DNA from 3 places in the Shewanella sp. SNU WT4 genome. Region 2 is predicted to be linked to each of the others. Evidence: predicted binding sites of a transcription regulator. Region 2 holds the regulator's gene; each other region holds the start of a gene.
The links. Region 2 encodes NrdR, which represses ribonucleotide reductase genes. Its sites were predicted from a motif close to AAACACNANATNTNGTGTTT; they were not measured.
Positions count from the first base shown of each region.

Region 1: the regulator NrdR is predicted to act here: its motif matches at 4,362-4,381, upstream of nrdA (class 1a ribonucleoside-diphosphate reductase subunit alpha).
Region 3: the regulator NrdR is predicted to act here: its motif matches at 1,635-1,654, upstream of nrdD (anaerobic ribonucleoside-triphosphate reductase).

Region 1 is NZ_CP041151.1:2,434,200-2,440,073, reverse strand. It holds gene FJQ87_RS10950 (PBPRA1643 family SWIM/SEC-C metal-binding motif protein) at 1-206, opposite strand, end outside; gene yfaE (class I ribonucleotide reductase maintenance protein YfaE) at 313-714, opposite strand; gene nrdB (class Ia ribonucleoside-diphosphate reductase subunit beta) at 683-1,813, opposite strand; gene nrdA (class 1a ribonucleoside-diphosphate reductase subunit alpha) at 1,865-4,153, opposite strand; gene FJQ87_RS10930 (HAD-IA family hydrolase) at 4,562-5,233, opposite strand; gene ubiG (bifunctional 2-polyprenyl-6-hydroxyphenol methylase/3-demethylubiquinol 3-O-methyltransferase UbiG) at 5,236-5,874, opposite strand, start outside.
Region 2 is NZ_CP041151.1:1,474,163-1,480,036, reverse strand. It holds gene nusB (transcription antitermination factor NusB) at 1-179, opposite strand, end outside; gene ribE (6,7-dimethyl-8-ribityllumazine synthase) at 191-670, opposite strand; gene ribBA (bifunctional 3,4-dihydroxy-2-butanone-4-phosphate synthase/GTP cyclohydrolase II) at 801-1,904, opposite strand; gene FJQ87_RS06735 (riboflavin synthase) at 1,967-2,620, opposite strand; gene ribD (bifunctional diaminohydroxyphosphoribosylaminopyrimidine deaminase/5-amino-6-(5-phosphoribosylamino)uracil reductase RibD) at 2,627-3,745, opposite strand; gene nrdR (transcriptional regulator NrdR) at 3,799-4,248, opposite strand; gene glyA (serine hydroxymethyltransferase) at 4,331-5,584, opposite strand; gene FJQ87_RS06715 (3'-5' exonuclease) at 5,801-5,874, shown strand, end outside.
Region 3 is NZ_CP041151.1:1,858,339-1,864,212, forward strand. It holds gene FJQ87_RS08300 (DEAD/DEAH box helicase) at 1-119, opposite strand, end outside; gene rssA (patatin-like phospholipase RssA) at 269-1,222, shown strand; gene nrdD (anaerobic ribonucleoside-triphosphate reductase) at 1,687-3,804, shown strand; gene nrdG (anaerobic ribonucleoside-triphosphate reductase-activating protein) at 3,865-4,350, shown strand; gene FJQ87_RS08320 (YibL family ribosome-associated protein) at 4,440-4,796, shown strand; gene ribA (GTP cyclohydrolase II) at 4,977-5,588, shown strand; gene FJQ87_RS08330 (hypothetical protein) at 5,869-5,874, shown strand, end outside.

The sequences.
Region 1 (5,874 bases), 960 kb from region 2:
TGAGTTGCATCAATAGTAATTAAACCTATTAATTTATGCTCATCCAACAGTTGTTGAACTTGTTGCTGTCTTGCTTCATCAGCAACCACTAACACTAATGGATTGACGTCAGTGCCAGGTTTTAAGGTGCGCTTGGTGTTATAACCGCTTTCGCCATATTGAGGCTTAGGCGTTTTACGGCCTTTAAAAAAGAATTTATCAGACATGGTGGTTCCACTCGAACAATAATGAGGATGCTTATACTATAAAAAGGCCATTTGGGGAATGAAAATCGCGGTTTCTAAGTTAACTTGCTGCAATAATCGACATTTATTAAGTCTTGTCGATACCTTCTGAAACCATTTTATTACGCTTGTCAGCACTGGACAGTTTGCATAAATCAAGGCCTGGATAATGGCGTTTACGAATAACTTTGACGCCGACACTGGATAAATCCAGATTGACATTCGTGAGCGGTCGACAGCAACAAGGCAAGCATTCATCGGGGCGTAATTGCGCCAATGGCGGGGTAATATAGTCTACTTGACCACTTAACACCCGCGTCTTACACGCGCCACAATAGCCGCTGCGACACTCAGAAAAAATTGCCACTTGCTTAGCTTCTAGCGCAGCCAACAAGGTCTGATGCGCCGAGGTAAATAATAACGTCGGCTGACCTTGAAGGCTGATAATAGGATCTTTGTTAAAGATCGAAGTCGAGGAAGTCTTTGTCATCGAGGGCGGCATCGATTTGTCCTACTAAGTAGGATGATACTTCAACTTCTTGTGGGGCAACTTGCACCGCATCACTTTCTAACCAGTTTTTCATCCACGGCAGTGGATTCGACTGTTCAGCATAAGGCTGCGGTAAGTTCACTGAGCGCATCCGTTCGTTAGTGATGAATTCCACATATTGACAAAGAATTTGCTCATTAAGACCAATCATAGAGCCATCTTTAAACAGATACTTAGCCCATTCTTTTTCTTGTTCAGCGGCGCGCAGGAAGATGTCATAGCATTCAGACATAGATTCAATGGCAATTTCACCCATTTCAGGGTCATCTTTACCCGCTTGCATCAGTTTAATAATATGCTGGGTACCATTTAAGTGGAGCGCTTCATCACGAGCAATTAAGCGAATGATTTTAGCGTTGCCTTCCATTAAGCGGCGTTCAGCAAAGGCAAATGAGCAAGCAAAGCTGACATAGAAACGAATAGCTTCAAGGGCGTTCACCGCCATCATGCATAAATACAGTGATTTTTTGAGTGCACGTCTGCTGATGGTGACTTCTTTTCCATCGATCAGGTGAGTGCCTTCACCATGCAATTCATAGGCTTGAGTTTGACGAATTAAGGTATCGTAAAAATCAGAAATATCGCCAGCGCGCTTTAAAATCTCTTTATTTACCAAAATATCATCAAAGATCTTGGCTGGATCATTGGTGATGTTACGAATGATATGAGTGTATGACCGTGAATGAATGGTTTCAGAGAATGACCAAGTTTCAATCCAAGTTTCTAACTCTGGCAGTGATACCAAGGGCAAAAATGCCACGTTTGGCGAACGACCTTGAATCGAGTCTAATAAGGTTTGGTACTTAAGGTTAGACAAGAAGATATGTTGTTCGTGATCCGGCAATTTACCAAAATCTATGTTGTCACGGCTAACGTCGACTTCTTCAGGACGCCAGAAAAACGATAACTGCTTTTCAATCAGGCGTTCAAAAACTTCATATTTTTGAATGTCGTAACGGGCAACGTTGACAGGTTGGCCAAAGAACATAGGTTCTTTAGTCGCATCATTCGGAGTTTGACAAAAAGTGCTGTAAGCCATTATAGGGATCCCAATCAAAGGGGCCGTTAAGGCCCCATCTAGCAAATAAAGTTAAATTTTACACGCGCCACCGGCACAACCATCATCTTCAGCTTCAACGCTAGAGATGTCGTCGTATTTATCAGAAGCACCATCACGAGTGTTATGATAATACAGGGTTTTAATACCGAGTTTATAGGTAGTGAGCAAATCCTTTAACAGCAATTTCATCGGTACCTTGTGACTGTCAAATTTAGCTGGGTCATAGTTTGTGTTGGCTGAAATCGCTTGGTCAACAAACTTTTGCATAATGCCGACTAATTGCAGATAACCTTCGTTCGATGGCATTTGCCATAACAACTCATACTTATCACGTAATTGGTCAAAATCAGGCACTACTTGCTTCAGCTGTCCATCTTTACTGGCTTTAACGCTGATAAGGCCTCGTGGTGGTTCAATACCATTAGTCGCGTTAGAAATTTGCGATGAAGTTTCTGATGGCATTAACGCTGATAAGGTCGAGTTACGTAAGCCATGCTTGACTATGTCTTGGCGTAAGCTTTCCCAATCAAGGTGTAATGGTTCGCTGCAAATAACGTCTAAATCACGCTTGTAGGTATCGATTGGCAAAATACCTTGAGAGTAAGTCGTCTCATGGAATAATGGACAAGCGCCTTTTTCTTTAGCCAATAACATAGATGCTTTAAGCAAATAGAACTGAATAGCTTCAAAAGTTCTGTGGGTGAGGGCATTAGCACTGCCATCAGAGTACTTTAAGTTATTCTTGGCTAAATAATTGGCAAAGTTAATGACGCCTATACCTAAAGTTCGGCGATTCATTGACGCCAATTCAGCGGCCTTAATTGGATAATCTTGATAATCAAGCAAGTTATCTAATGCGCGAACGGCTAAATCAGCTAACCCTTCTAACTCATCCAGACTTTCAATCGCGCCTAAGTTTAATGCCGATAAGGTACACAGGGCGATTTCGCCATTGGTATCATCGATATTGGTCATTGGCTTAGTTGGCAACGCAATTTCCAAACATAAGTTTGATTGGCGAATTGGCGCTACTTTTGAGTCGAATGGGCTGTGGGTATTACAATGATCGACGTTTTGAATGTAAATACGACCAGTAGACGCACGCTCTTGCATCATCAATGAAAACAAGTCAGCCGCGCGAATTTGGCGCTTACGGATAGCAGCATCTTGCTCGTACTTAAGATATAAACGCTCAAACTCGTCTTGATCTTCAAAGAAAGCGTCGTATAAGCCAGGTACATCCGATGGGCTAAATAGGCTAATGTGCTCGCCTTTAACTAAACGGGTATACATCAGCTTGTTAATTTGTACGCCGTAGTCTAAGTGACGAACACGGTTTTCTTCAACGCCGCGGTTGTTTTTAAGTACCAGTAGGGATTCCACTTCTAAGTGCCACATAGGGTAGAAGAGGGTCGCTGCGCCGCCGCGAACGCCACCTTGTGAACATGACTTAACCGCAGTTTGAAAATACTTATAAAAAGGTAAGCAACCGGTATGGAAAGCTTCACCGCCACGAATTGAACTACCTAAGGCGCGAATACGGCCGGCGTTAATGCCGATACCAGCGCGCTGACTAACATACTTAACAATGGATGACGCAGTGGCGTTAATTGAATCTAAGCTATCACCACACTCAATCAGTACACATGAGCTGAACTGACGGGTAGGAGTGCGCACGCCTGACATGATTGGCGTTGGCAGTGAAATCTTAAAAGTCGATACCGCATCATAAAAACTCTTGATGTAAGTTAAGCGAGTCTCTTTTGGATATTCAGCGAATAAACAGGCAGCAACCAGTATGTATAAAAACTGAGTGCTTTCATAAACTTCTCCTGTTACACGGTTCTGAACTAAATACTTGCCCTCAAGCTGCTTAACGGCAGCATAGGAGAAGTTCATGTCACGCCAGTGATCCACATAGCCATCGAGGATATCAATTTCTTCACGGCTATAGTCATTTAAGATGTGAGCGTCATATTTACCGAGCTCAACCAGCTTAACGATATGGTTATAAAGCTTAGGTGGCTCAAATTGACCATAAGCTTTTTTGCGCAAATGGAAAATGGCCAAACGCGCTGCCAAAAATTGGTAATCAGGCGATTCTGGAGAGATTAAATCTGCGGCGGCCTTGATAATGGTTTCATGAATGGCTTCCGTTGGAATGCCGTCAAAAAACTGTAGGTGAGAACGTAGTTCCACCTCAGATACCGAGACATTGTGAAGTCCTTTTGCTGCCCAGGTGATCACTCTGTGGATCTTGTCGAGATCTATGTTCTCACGTTCACCACTGCGTTTTGTGACTGTCATATTGCTGTTCATTAACGATTAGCCTTGAAATTTTGATTAATAAAATACATATATTGTTGCGAGGTAAACAAATCCATTTGCCGTTCAGAACCGAGGAGAAAACTACTACAGGACAAAAAAATCCAGTATTTATCTTGTGGTGTCTTTTTAACTGAACACACAACATATGGGTGTATTTTGGAACTTGAGGTACAAGATAATGAGGTTAATGGCTATTTGCAAGCACTATAAGTTGGGGGTTTCTTGTGGATAAGGTGGGGGTAGAATTTGGGGTTAGTGGTGACTAACCCTAAACCTGAATTATTGCTGAACTGTGCGGTGAATAACTTTAAAACCCCGAAAAAAAGCCGAAAATTTAAAGCGAATTAACCGCCACTAAAATGACCAATCCGAGCGCTTGAGCTGATCTAAAAATGATCGCTATTGGCTAAGGTTTAGTTGTAAAAAATGCTCGAGTTCTTGAGGGTGATTAAACTGTAATCGGCTCGGCCACGAGTGATGATCCTCATCACCTAAATAGCCCCACAAGGCGAGCGCCGGGATCATGCCGGCATTAACCGCAGCTTCCATATCCCGCGCGGCATCGCCAAGATAAAGAATGTGTTCGGGTCGGCATCCAAGTTGTGACGCAGCTAGTAACATAGGCGCTGGATGCGGTTTAGGCTGCAGGCAGGAATCGCCACTGACAATAGCTTGCATAGTTACGGTCAGATTTAAGTGCTGACACAAGGGACGACTAAAGCGCGCATGTTTATTAGTGACTATGCCTTGCGGTATCCCAAGCGTGGTTAAAGTGTGGATTAAGTGCTCCATACCCTCGAAAAACTCACTGTATTGGCCATTAATGCGCTGGTAGTGCTGTAATAAATCGTGCTGAATGGCAAGTTTTTCACCTTGCTGAAGATGGGGCGCCGCCGCATTCACTAATGCCATTGACCCGTGCGACGCAGCGCTTTTTACTTGCTGATAGGGTGCCGGCGCTAAACCTGCATCGTTTAATGCTAAGTTTAAAGCCGCAACCAGATCGGGCGCGGTATCAACAATGGTGCCATCTAAATCAAACAGCACTGCTTTTATCTGAGGACAATTCACCATTAAGCCTTATGGCATACCAGCATATAGTTAACTTCTAAGCTGTCGGTATAGCGGAAAATCCCAGAGATTGGATTGTAGGTTACCCCGCTACAGCCTTCACAAATCAAATCGGTATTGTCTATCATGGCAATTAATTCGGACGGGCGAATGAATTTGCTATGTTCATGGGTGCCCTTTGGCAGCATTCTTAGCACATATTCAGCACCAACTATGGTTTCTATATAGGAGCGAATATTGCGATTAATGGTTGAGAAAAACACATAACCATTAGGTTTAACCATGTCGCAGCACGCTTTAATCACAGATTGCGGATCTGGCACATGTTCAAGCATTTCCATGCAAGTGATGACATCATAATGTTGCTGATGATCTAAACTGTGCTGCTCGGCTGTCATGCGTTGATAATCAACGCTAACGCCCATTTCCAGCGCATGTAACTTAGCAACCTCAAGTGGCTCTTCGCCCATATCAATGCCAGTCACTTTAGCGCCAAGGCGCGCCATACTTTCAGACAAAATGCCGCCACCACAGCCCACATCTAATACTTGCTTGCCAAATAAGCCATGACTATTGAGGTCAATGTAATTTAATCGCAATGGATTAAATTGGTGTAATGGTTTGAAATCACCCGTTGGGTC
Region 2 (5,874 bases):
CCTGATTTAGTTGCCGCGCCAGCAAATAGCTCACGGAAATAAGCAACATCAACACCGCCCAATTCTTGCTCAGTTAAAAACTCATGCTCGACATCGGCGATATTGTTACCACTTAATTGCCATGAATAAATGGCCTGCACCGCTAAACGGCGGGCCTTACGGCGCTCAGAAGGCTTCATGTTTTTTCCTACTATGACAGCTGTTGTTCAAGTTCTTGAAGTACATTGACCATTTCCAGCAGACCCAGAGCAGCTTCGCCACCCTTGTTGCCCGCTTTAGTACCAGAGCGTTCAATAGCTTGCTCTATGGTATCTGTAGTCAATACACCGAATGATACCGGTACATCAAATTCTAATGACACTTGCGCTAGACCTTTGTTGCATTCACCGGCAACAAAATCAAAGTGTGGTGTGCCACCACGAATAACCGCACCTAAGGCGATGATGCCATCGAATTTACCGCTGGCCGCAACGCGACGAGCCGCTAATGGCAACTCAAACGCACCAGGTACACGCACCACTGTAATATTATCTTCCTGAACCTGACCGAAACGCTTCAGTGTATCTACTGCGCCCTCGAGTAAACTCTCAACCAGAAAGCTATTAAAACGAGAAACAACGATAGCCACCTTGGCATTTTTCGCTTCGATATTACCTTGTACTATGTTCATTATCTTACCTAAAATTTAGCAAAGCACGATTCTCGGTGCGTACCCGAGACGAAAAGTGACGCCATCATACCACAGAGGATAGCGCCCTGATCATGCAATTTTAATGGAATATGGATTTTCCGACGCGGGATTATTCACCCACGTATTCGGTAACTTCTAAGCCAAAGCCTGAAAGCGAATGATATTTCTTAGGTGAACTCAATAAACGCATCTGAGTTACGCCAAGGTTGGCAAGGATTTGCGAACCAATACCCACGCGGCGCGACGTACCCTGCCACTTAGCGGCGGCTTGAGCTTGACCTTTATCTTCAGCTTCAAAGGCTTTCACTTTAGCCAGCAGATCTGAGGTGTGTTGTTGCCCATCGAGCAATACCAACACGCCACCTTCAGCCGCAATTCGCGCCATGGCTTTATCTAATGGCCAGCTGCGCGACTGATCGCGCTCAGAGTACAGCACGTCATTAAAGGTGTTTTGTAAGTGCACGCGTACCAATGGGTTAGTTGATACATCGCCCTTGATTAAGGCAAAGTGCAGCTGGTTATCAATAGTGTCGCGAAAAGTCACCATCTCAAACTCACCAAAACGCGTTGGCAAATGACACTTAGCTTCACGCACTACTGTGGTTTCGGTGTTATTGCGATACTCAATTAAATCGGCAATGGTGCCGATTTTAATGCCGTGTTTTTCGCTGAAAATTTCTAAATCTGGGCGGCGCGCCATAGTGCCATCGTCATTTAAAATCTCAACAATCACGCCGGAGGCTTCAAGCCCCGCTAAGCGCGCTAAATCGCAACCAGCTTCAGTGTGACCAGCGCGGGTTAATACGCCGCCATCTTGGGCCATTAATGGGAAGATATGACCAGGTTGGACTAGATCAGAGGCTTTAGCGTCTTTAGCAACAGCAGCTAATACAGTCACAGCGCGATCGTGGGCACTAATGCCTGTGGTCACGCCTTCGGCGGCTTCAATCGACACAGTAAAGTTGGTCGAGAATTGAGCATTATTGTTAGTCACCATTAACGGTAAATCTAACTGCTGACAACGCGCCTTAGTCATGGTTTGGCAAATCAGACCACGGCCATAAGTGGCCATAAAGTTGATAGCTTGTGGCGTGACCTTTTCGGCCGCCATAATCAAATCGCCTTCATTTTCTCTGTCTTCATCATCCATAAGGATGACCATTTTACCAAGACGGATATCTTCAATGATTTCTTCTATGCTGTGTAGCGCCATCGTTAAGACCTATTTGTATTTATAAAATAAAGAATTGACTGCACTTAACAAAATGGGGCGACTTAGCGCATGAATCCCGATCTTGCCAGTAACTCCATGGTCACTCCAGAGGAGGATGCCTCGGCTGGAGCCTGTAACAAGCGCTCTAAATAGCGCGCCACTAAATCCACTTCTATATTAACGCTCGCCCCTACTGCCAAATTCACTAAGGTGGTTTCACCTGCAGTATGCGGCACAATCGTCAAACGAAAACGGGCATCCATCACTTCATTGACAGTTAAGCTCACGCCATCAATGGTAATTGAACCTTTATGCGCAATATAACGCGCTAACGATGCGGGGGCTTCTAACCAGAATTCAATCGCTTTGCCGCGAATGCTGCGCTCAACCACACGGGCAACGCCATCTACATGGCCGCTGACCATGTGACCGCCTAAGCGGGTAGTTGGCATAACAGCTTTTTCAAGGTTTACCTTAGTGCCTACTTGATAATGGGCAAAGCCGGTTAAACTTACGGTTTCGGCTGAAATATCGGCAACATAACCATCGCTTAAGCATTCCACTACAGTCAAACACACACCATTGGTGGCAATGCTGTCACCTAATTTCACATCGCTTAAATCAAGCTTACCACTGGCGACATTGAGGCGAATATCATCACCCCGGCGGTTTAACTGACGTAACGTCCCTACCGCTTCAATAATTCCTGTAAACATCTTTAGTTACTCGCCTGTATGGGCTGATTTTAAAAGGAAACCTAAGGTTAAGCGTCTATCTGCACCTATGGCGCGCTCATCGAGCAATTGGCAGCGCGGCGTGTCATCTAGACAACTGTAATCAGAGAGATTGACTAGATTGCGTCCCTGACTACCTAAAATTTTAATGGCTTGATATAACACCAGTTCATCGACCAAACCTTGGTCAATAAAGGCGCCCGCTAAGGTTGCGCCCGCTTCTATCATAATGGAATGGTGCTGCACGCTCAGTTTTTCAATCAAGAGGCGCAAATTAATGCGGCCATCATCATCGCCATGACAGCGCCAATGGCTGACGTGTGCAGGCCAATTTTGCTTAGTGCTATCAGCATAATCTGCCACAGACACCAAAATTATCGGACTTGGCGCACTAAATAAACGGGCGCTGGCGGGCAAGCGCGCTTGACTGTCGAGTACCACGCGCACAGGTTGAATCACATCTTCTGCCGCTAAATGCTTGCTTAATTCGCCTAACTCTTGATGGCGCACAGTAAGCGTTGGATCATCGGCTAAAACAGTTTCTATACCAGTAATCAGCGCCCCGTGACGAGCGCGCATGCGCTGCACGTCACGCCTTGATTCAGGACCTGTGATCCATTTAGATACGCCATTTCTTAAGGCAGTTTTACCATCTAAACTGGCGGCAAGCTTAATACTAACTCGGGCAAGGCCTGTTTCCATGCGGTGCAAAAAGCCTAGATTTAACTGCCTTGATGCCTCGCTCCCAAGGCCGATGTCAACCTTTATGCCAGCTTGCTCCAGTAAGGCCACGCCTTTACCAGCAACTTGTGGATTAGGGTCTACCATAGCAATCACGACTCGCGTAACGCCGGCCTCAATTAAGGCTAAAGCGCAAGGCGGGGTGCGGCCATAATGGCTGCAAGGCTCTAAGGTCACATAAGCTGTAGCGCCTTGAGTTTTACCTTGGGCTTCACGCAGTGCAAATACTTCAGCATGAGGGCCACCGGCGCGTTGATGATAACCTTCACCGACAATCTGGCCTTGCAAACTGATGACGCAGCCCACATTGGGGTTAGGCGCTGTGGTATAGCGTCCCTTAGCGGCTAAGAGTAAGGCGCGATTCATACAAGCGACATCTTGCAAAGACCAGGGATTATTCACTGAGCTAACCTTATTTACTATTTTTGTAATTTAGCGATGGCTTCGCCAAATTCTGAAACATCTTCAAACGCGCGGTACACTGAGGCAAAACGAATATAAGCAACTTTATCCAGTACCATTAATTGGTCCATCATCAAGTTACCTATCATTTCAGATTTTACTTCGCGCTCACCGGTCGCTCTAAGTTGCGATTTAATCTTGGTCAGGGCTTGTTCGAGTTGATCCATAGACACTGGCCGTTTTTCTACGGCACGGAGCATTCCACCACGCAGTTTTTCTTCATCAAATGGCTGGCGACTGCCATCGCGTTTAATCACGCGCGGCATGACTAATTCGGCGCCTTCAAAGGTGGTAAAGCGTTCATGGCACAGCGTACATTCGCGGCGACGGCGAACTTGATGACCGTCGGCCACCAAACGCGAGTCGATAACTTTAGTCTCTGTAGCGCTGCAAAAAGGACAATGCATTTTGCCTCCGGGCAAGATAGCGACAAACAAAAAATGGCCGCAAAAGGCGGCCATTAGAGTCTATCGCATTTCAACCCCAAGGTTAACCGTAAACTGGGAACCTAGCGCACAATTCAAGCACCTGCTGCTTTACTTGCTCAATTTTGGCTAAATCGTTGACGTCATCGAGCACATCACAGATCCAAGCTGTCAGCAACTTGGCTTCATCTACTTTAAAACCGCGGCGAGTAATAGCTGGCGTACCGATACGAATTCCAGAGGTCACAAACGGTGAACGCGGATCATTAGGTACTGAGTTCTTGTTAACAGTAATGTTAGCGTGACCCAAAGCCGCATCGGCTTCTTTACCGGTAATGCCTTTATCAATCAAGTCCACCAGCATTAAGTGGTTATCAGTGCCGCCAGAGACGATTTTGTAACCACGCTCAAGGAATACGGCCACCATGGCTTTAGCATTCTGCACTACTTGCTGTTGATAGATTTTAAACTCTGGCTCTAGTGCTTCTTTAAAGGCGACCGCTTTACCCGCGATAACATGCATTAACGGGCCACCTTGACCACCTGGGAATACGGCTGAGTTCAGCTTCTTATACAGGTCTTCATCGTTAGCGGCTGATAAAATAATACCGCCGCGTGGACCCGCTAAGGTTTTATGAGTGGTTGATGTCACAACATGAGCGTGCGGTAATGGGTCTGGATAAACACCCGCGGCCACTAAACCTGCTACGTGCGCCATGTCCACAAACAGGTAAGCGCCAATTTTATCAGCAATGGCACGCATTCTTGCCCAATCGACAATGCCTGAATAAGCAGAGAAACCGCCAATCATCATCTTTGGCTTTTTCTCAATCGCTATGCGTTCCATCTCGTCATAATCAATATGACCAGTTTCATCTATGCCGTAAGGAATGATGTTGTACAGCTTGCCAGAGAAGTTAACTGGTGAGCCATGAGTTAAATGACCGCCATGGGCCAAGTTCATGCCAAGAACAGTGTCACCCGGTTGCAACAGCGCCATGTACACTGCGCTGTTAGCTTGTGAGCCAGAATGCGGCTGCACGTTTGCATAGGTGGCACCAAATAACTCTTTCGCGCGCTCAATGGCTAAGGTTTCAACGATATCAACGTACTCACAACCACCGTAATAACGCTTTTCTGGGTAACCTTCGGCGTACTTGTTAGTCAGCTGCGAACCTTGCGCTTCCATGACTCGTGGGCTGGTGTAATTTTCTGATGCAATCAGCTCAATATGTTCTTCTTGGCGACGAGTCTCGTTCTCGATTGCGGCGAACAATTGTGGATCATAATCAGCAATATTCATGTCTTTCTTCAGCATTAGCGACTCCGGCAGCAAAGTGAACTTTGGTATTAGGTAGGATACGTCTCGAATGGCGGCTAGTTTACTCTGCTATGGGTCACAATCCCAGACCGAAGCGCATGAAAATACTTGCATTAGCCCTGAACGCTGTGTTCTGAAAACTGACCTTAAGCCGCAATTGCAGTATATACTGCGCGCGTTATTCACTTATGCACACCATCAGGGTTCCTTGTTATGCCAGCTACACCTGCTCATTCGGTTATCGTTCTCGACTTTGAAACCACAGGCTTATCGCCCAATTTAGGTGA
Region 3 (5,874 bases), 380 kb from region 2:
TCCTTGCCAGCCATAGCGACTGGAATGGCCTGAGCCTGGACGTCGGTTGGAGTGGTTAACCCCATATGCTCAAGACTCGTCATTAAGCGTTTATCAAGGGAAAAATCGGTAAAGTGCAAAAGAAAACTCCTTAAAAAATTGACCCAATATTGTAAACCCAAAGCCTGTCTGGCACCAGCAATGATGGATAATCACAGCTAAGGCTTGTGCCTTTTGCTAGCTATGGTATACATGGCGCCAAGTTTGATTAGCTAGGATGAATAAACCAATGCAAAGCAAAAAACGCGCAACCATAGGCTTAGCCCTTGGCAGTGGTGCCGCCAAAGGTTGGGCACATATTGGTGTGCTTAATGGCTTAAAGAAGATGGGCATTGAGCCAGATAAAGTGGCGGGTTGCTCCATTGGCTCGTTAGTGGGCGCGGCCTATGCCAATGATCATTTAGAGCAATTGCAATCATGGGTGGAAGGTTTCTCATCGTGGGACGTGCTCGGCATGATGGATTTAAGCTGGCGTAAAGGCGGCTTAATGGGCGGTGAAAAGGTATTTGATCAAATGCAGGCCAGTATTGGCGCGGTTAAGATCGAAGACTTAAAACGCCCGTTTACAGCGGTAGCAACTGACCTTTATACCGGCCAAGAAATTTGGTTTCAACAAGGTGACTTGCGCCAAGCCGTGCGCGCTTCTTGCTCAATGCCGGGAATTTTATCGCCAGTGCGCTTAAATCAACGCTGGCTGGTGGATGGCGCTGTGGTTAACCCTGTGCCTGTATCTGTGGCTAGAGCCATGGATGTCGATATTGTGATTGCGGTTGATTTAAGTGCCTATAAGCGCACTCGCATGCAGGTATTGCCAGTGCAAATGATGTCGAGTACTCCATGTGCCCAAGATGCAGTGGATAATGCTGGCCATAAGGGCGCACGCTTTATGGATTTACTCGCCAAAGGCAAAGAGTATGTGTCGGGCTTAACCGATAAGCTAAGTCTCAGCCAAAGCTTTGGCGATCCTGGCATGTTAGCTGTGATGTCGCAATCTATGGAAATCTTAGAAATGCGCCATAAACGCGCGCGCTTAATGGGCGACCCGCCGGATATCTGTTTAGCCCCGAAAGTGGCAGATATTGGCACTATGGAATTTCATCGCGCCAGTGAAGCGATTGCCGCTGGTGAGCAAGCTGTGATTGAGGCTGCCCATTTGATTGAAGCCGCATTAAGCGGCCACTAGAGAGTTACTCATATTTTTATGATTAAAAGTGCTTAGTGGCAGAGTCATTGCCGCTAGGCACATATGTTAGTACTCAATCTACTCACTCTACTCAATCCAATTAATCGCCATCATTCTTAGCCATCATTTTCATTGCCCACAAGCGTCGCCATCAGCGTGTTTCGCTATTTTCTTATTGGTTTCGCCGTTTGTTCGTTTCAATTCAAAGTCGCTTTCACGCCCAAAATAACAGCAATAATGACGCTATTACTCCGAGAAATGCTTAGGGTCAAGTAGCAGTTTGGCAAACAGTGCTCGGGGCATCACTAATAGGGCAGTGTTGCAGCCATCACACAATTTGCATGATCTGGATCAATGTTTTTTCTGTCAGCTTGGCGCTTAATACGCTACATATTGTGTCTGTAGTTTTAAATGCCACTACATATAGTGCGTATTTTCATCATAGCGTGGAGAGATAAATCATAATGCCAGTAGTGATTAAGCGAGACGGTTGCCGTACTTTGTTTGACGAAGCCAGGATCAAGGATGCAGTAATGGCGGCAGCTTGCTCAGCTGGCATACAAGATGATGAATATGCGGTTGCGGTTGCTGCAGGCGTAAGTGGTGCTGTTGCCCATTTGGCTGAAGTAGAAATTGCTTGTCTTCAAGATGCGGTAGAAAATGCGCTGATGGAAGGCCCGTACAAGGAAGTGGCGCGCCATTATATTGAATATCGCCATGACCGTGATGTGCAGCGTGAATCTACCAGTCGCCTGAATCTTGAGATTAAAGGCTTAGTTGAGCAAAGCAATCCAGCGCTATTAAATGAAAATGCCAATAAAGATGCCAAGGTTATTCCGACTCAAAGAGACCTGTTAGCCGGTATCGTGGCTAAGCATTATGCCACTCGCTATTTATTACCAAAAGATGTAGTCGCCGCGCACGAAGCGGGTGAAATCCACTTCCACGACTTAGATTACTCGCCATTCTTCCCAATGTTTAACTGTATGCTGATTGACTTGACCGGCATGTTAACTCAAGGGTTTAAGATGGGTAATGCTGAAATTGATACGCCTAAATCGATTTCAACCGCGACTGCCGTGACGGCGCAAATCATTGCGCAGGTGGCGAGCCATATTTACGGCGGCACCACGATTAACCGTATCGATGAAGTGTTAGCGCCATTTGTGACTAAGAGTTATCAAAAGCATTTAGCTATAGGCACAGAGTGGCAGATAGCCGATCCTGTCGCTTTTGCCCGCGCGCAAACTGAAAAAGAATGTTATGACGCTTTTCAATCGTTAGAGTATGAAGTCAATACCTTGCATACTGCTAATGGCCAAACGCCGTTTGTGACCTTTGGTTTTGGTTTAGGGACTAGCTGGGAATCACGCTTAATCCAGCAATCTATGATGAAAGTACGCATTGGTGGTTTAGGTAAAAACCGTAAAACAGCGGTATTCCCTAAATTAGTCTTCGCCATTCGTGATGGTGTTAACCATAAAGCCAGTGATGTTAACTATGACATCAAGAAGTTAGCGTTAGAGTGCGCCACCATGCGCATGTACCCTGATATCTTAAACTACGAGCAAGTTGAGCGCGTCACCGGCTCATTTAAAACGCCTATGGGCTGTCGCAGCTTCCTTGGTACCTATGAAGAAAACGGTGAGCTCATTCACGAAGGCCGTAATAACCTCGGTGTTGTGAGCTTAAACTTACCGCGCATTGCCTTACAAGCTAAGGGCGATGAAGCTGAGTTTTATAAAATTTTAGACGCGCGTTTGCTGGTGGCACGCCGCGCCTTAGATTCGCGCATTGAGCGCTTAAATGGCGTTAAAGCCCGTGTCGCTCCAATTCTTTATATGGAAGGCGCGTGCGGCGTACGTTTAGGGCCTGATGATGATATCGCGCCAATTTTCAAAAATGGCCGCGCCTCTATTTCATTAGGTTTTATTGGCTTACATGAAACCATTAATGCCTTGTATGTGGGGCAAGGTCATGTGTACGACAGTGAAGTGTTGCGTCAAAAAGCCATTGAAGTGGTGCAATACTTACGCAATGCTACCGATAGCTGGAAAGAAGAAACTGGCTATGGTTTTAGCTTATACAGTACTCCAAGTGAGAGCTTATGTAGCCGCTTTGCCAAAATCGACACCAAAGAGTTTGGCGTTGTGACCGGTGTGACAGATAAAGGCTATTACACCAACAGCTTCCATCTGGATGTGGAAAAAGCGGTGAACCCTTATGACAAATTAGAGTTCGAGCGCGCTTATCCAGAAATCGCCAGTGGTGGTTTTATTTGCTACGGCGAATACCCAAATATGCAGCACAACATTGAAGCGCTGGAAGATGTGTGGGATTACAGTTATTCCCGCGTGCCATATTATGGCACTAACACGCCAATCGATGAATGTTATGACTGCGGTTTTACTGGCGAATTTAGCTGTACCAGCAAAGGCTTTACTTGCCCTAAGTGTGGTAACCATGAGCCGAGCCGAGTGTCAGTGACACGCCGCGTATGTGGGTATTTAGGTAGCCCAGATGCGCGTCCATTTAACTATGGTAAGCAAGAAGAAGTGAAGCGCCGCGTTAAACACTTATAAAGGCTAGGTTTACTTTTGCTATTCATCCACAGGGCGCCTTAGGCGCCCTTTGAGGTTATTATGAATTATCATCAATATTTTCCGCTCGATGTGATTAATGGTCCCGGCACGCGCGCCACCTTATTTGTGTCGGGCTGCGAGCATCAATGCCGTGGTTGCTACAACCAAAGCACCTGGGGACTCAATTCTGGGCATTATTTTGATGACGCCATGGTTACGCAAATCATTAACGATTTAAACGATGAGCGTATTAAACGCCGTGGTTTGTCATTAAGTGGCGGCGATCCTTTGCATCCGGCGAATTTAGCCGCCATTGAACACTTATTATTGCAAGTGCGTGAACATTGCCCTGGCAAAGATGTGTGGCTATGGACTGGCTATGAATTATCGAGCTTAAGCGCCGCGCAAGAACGCGTGGTGGCACTCATCGATGTGCTGGTGGATGGTAAATTTGAGCAAGCCTTGGCCGATCCGAGTTTGCGTTTTCGGGGCTCAAGTAATCAGCAAATTCACTATTTGACGGTAAACTCCAGCCCTGAGGTATAAATCAGACTGTTTCTCAAGCGACAGGCAGTGTTATAATCAGCGCACAAACAGCTATTGATTGCTGTATTTTCCATCCCTAAGGTATCAAGATGAATTTGAAAGAAGAACTGCAACAGCTCAATGACAAGCTGGACAAGTTTCGTCGTAAACTGGCCGTGGCTGAACAGCGCGGTGATGCTGGCGTAATTCTGCAGTTTAAACGTGAAATCGCCACAGTGACTAAGCGTATTGGTAGCATTAAAGGCCAACAAGATCGTTTGCTGAATAAAGAAGGGCAAGACATCAAGAACTTGCCATTCAAGCGTGAATTGACTTCACAAGAGCAAGCCAATATGGGCCAGCTGAAAAAGACGGTAAAAGACTTAGTCGTTGTTCATCCTATGACTAAATTAGGCCGTCAAATGGGCTTAACTAAAGTGACTGGTTACGCTCCTAGTGCATTCTAATCAACGCGCCATGAGTTGACGTCTAGGATGTGAGGCGTCCACAGAGTAAGCGTGTCAGTGAGTGTTGTGTCTATGTGTGAAACCACACCATTGTTGATGACAACACTCAATTATTAAAAGGATTTCTCTTCAATGGATTGGATAGAATTCAACGGATAGAGTTGTCGTTAAGGTTTTTACATGTCGATTAATTATGTCGCCACCTCAAAATTACCCACCCCTTGGGGCGTTTTTGCTATGCATGGTTTTGAAGATACTGAAACCGGCAAAGAGCATGTGGCGTTAACTTTTGGTGAGTGGTCGTTAGACACTCCAGTGTTGGGCCGAGTGCATTCTGAATGTTTGACTGGTGATGCGCTGTTTAGCTTACGTTGTGATTGTGGTTTTCAGTTACAAACGGCGATGCAAAATATTGCCGAAGCGGGTCAAGGATTTATTCTTTATTTGCGTCAAGAAGGCCGCGGTATTGGCTTACTCAACAAAATTCGCGCTTATGAATTGCAAGATAAAGGCGCTAATACCGTTGAAGCTAATGAGATGCTGGGCTTTGAAGCCGATATGCGCCGCTATGACATGATAGCGCCTATGTTCGCGCATTTAGGCATAGCTCAGGTTAAGTTAATGACCAATAACCCAAGAAAAGTAAACGCGCTTAAAGATATTGGTATCAATGTCGTTGAGCGAGTGCCTTTGCAAGTGGGTAAAAACCGCTATAACGAAGCCTATCTAAAGACCAAGTCGACTGAGTTAGGCCATATGATGAGCGAATATCATTTTAATGATGAGGCTTAACTAGCCTTTAGCTCCATTATTGCTTATGCGTCGCTAGATGTAAGGCTTAAGTGTATACGCTTAGGCTTTGCTTCTGTTTCATGGCTTATTTTTTCATGAGTTATTTTTTCATGAGTTATTTTTTCTTAATATCACCCCATCTATATTTGTGTCTTCTATCCTTGTAAATCCCTGCAAGCTTTCAAAATTTTATCAGTATTATCAAAATTTTACTTAACATCATGGCTATCTCATTTATTATGGTGAGCGAATTATCGTAAGAGCATAAGAGGGCGCAGTAATGGAT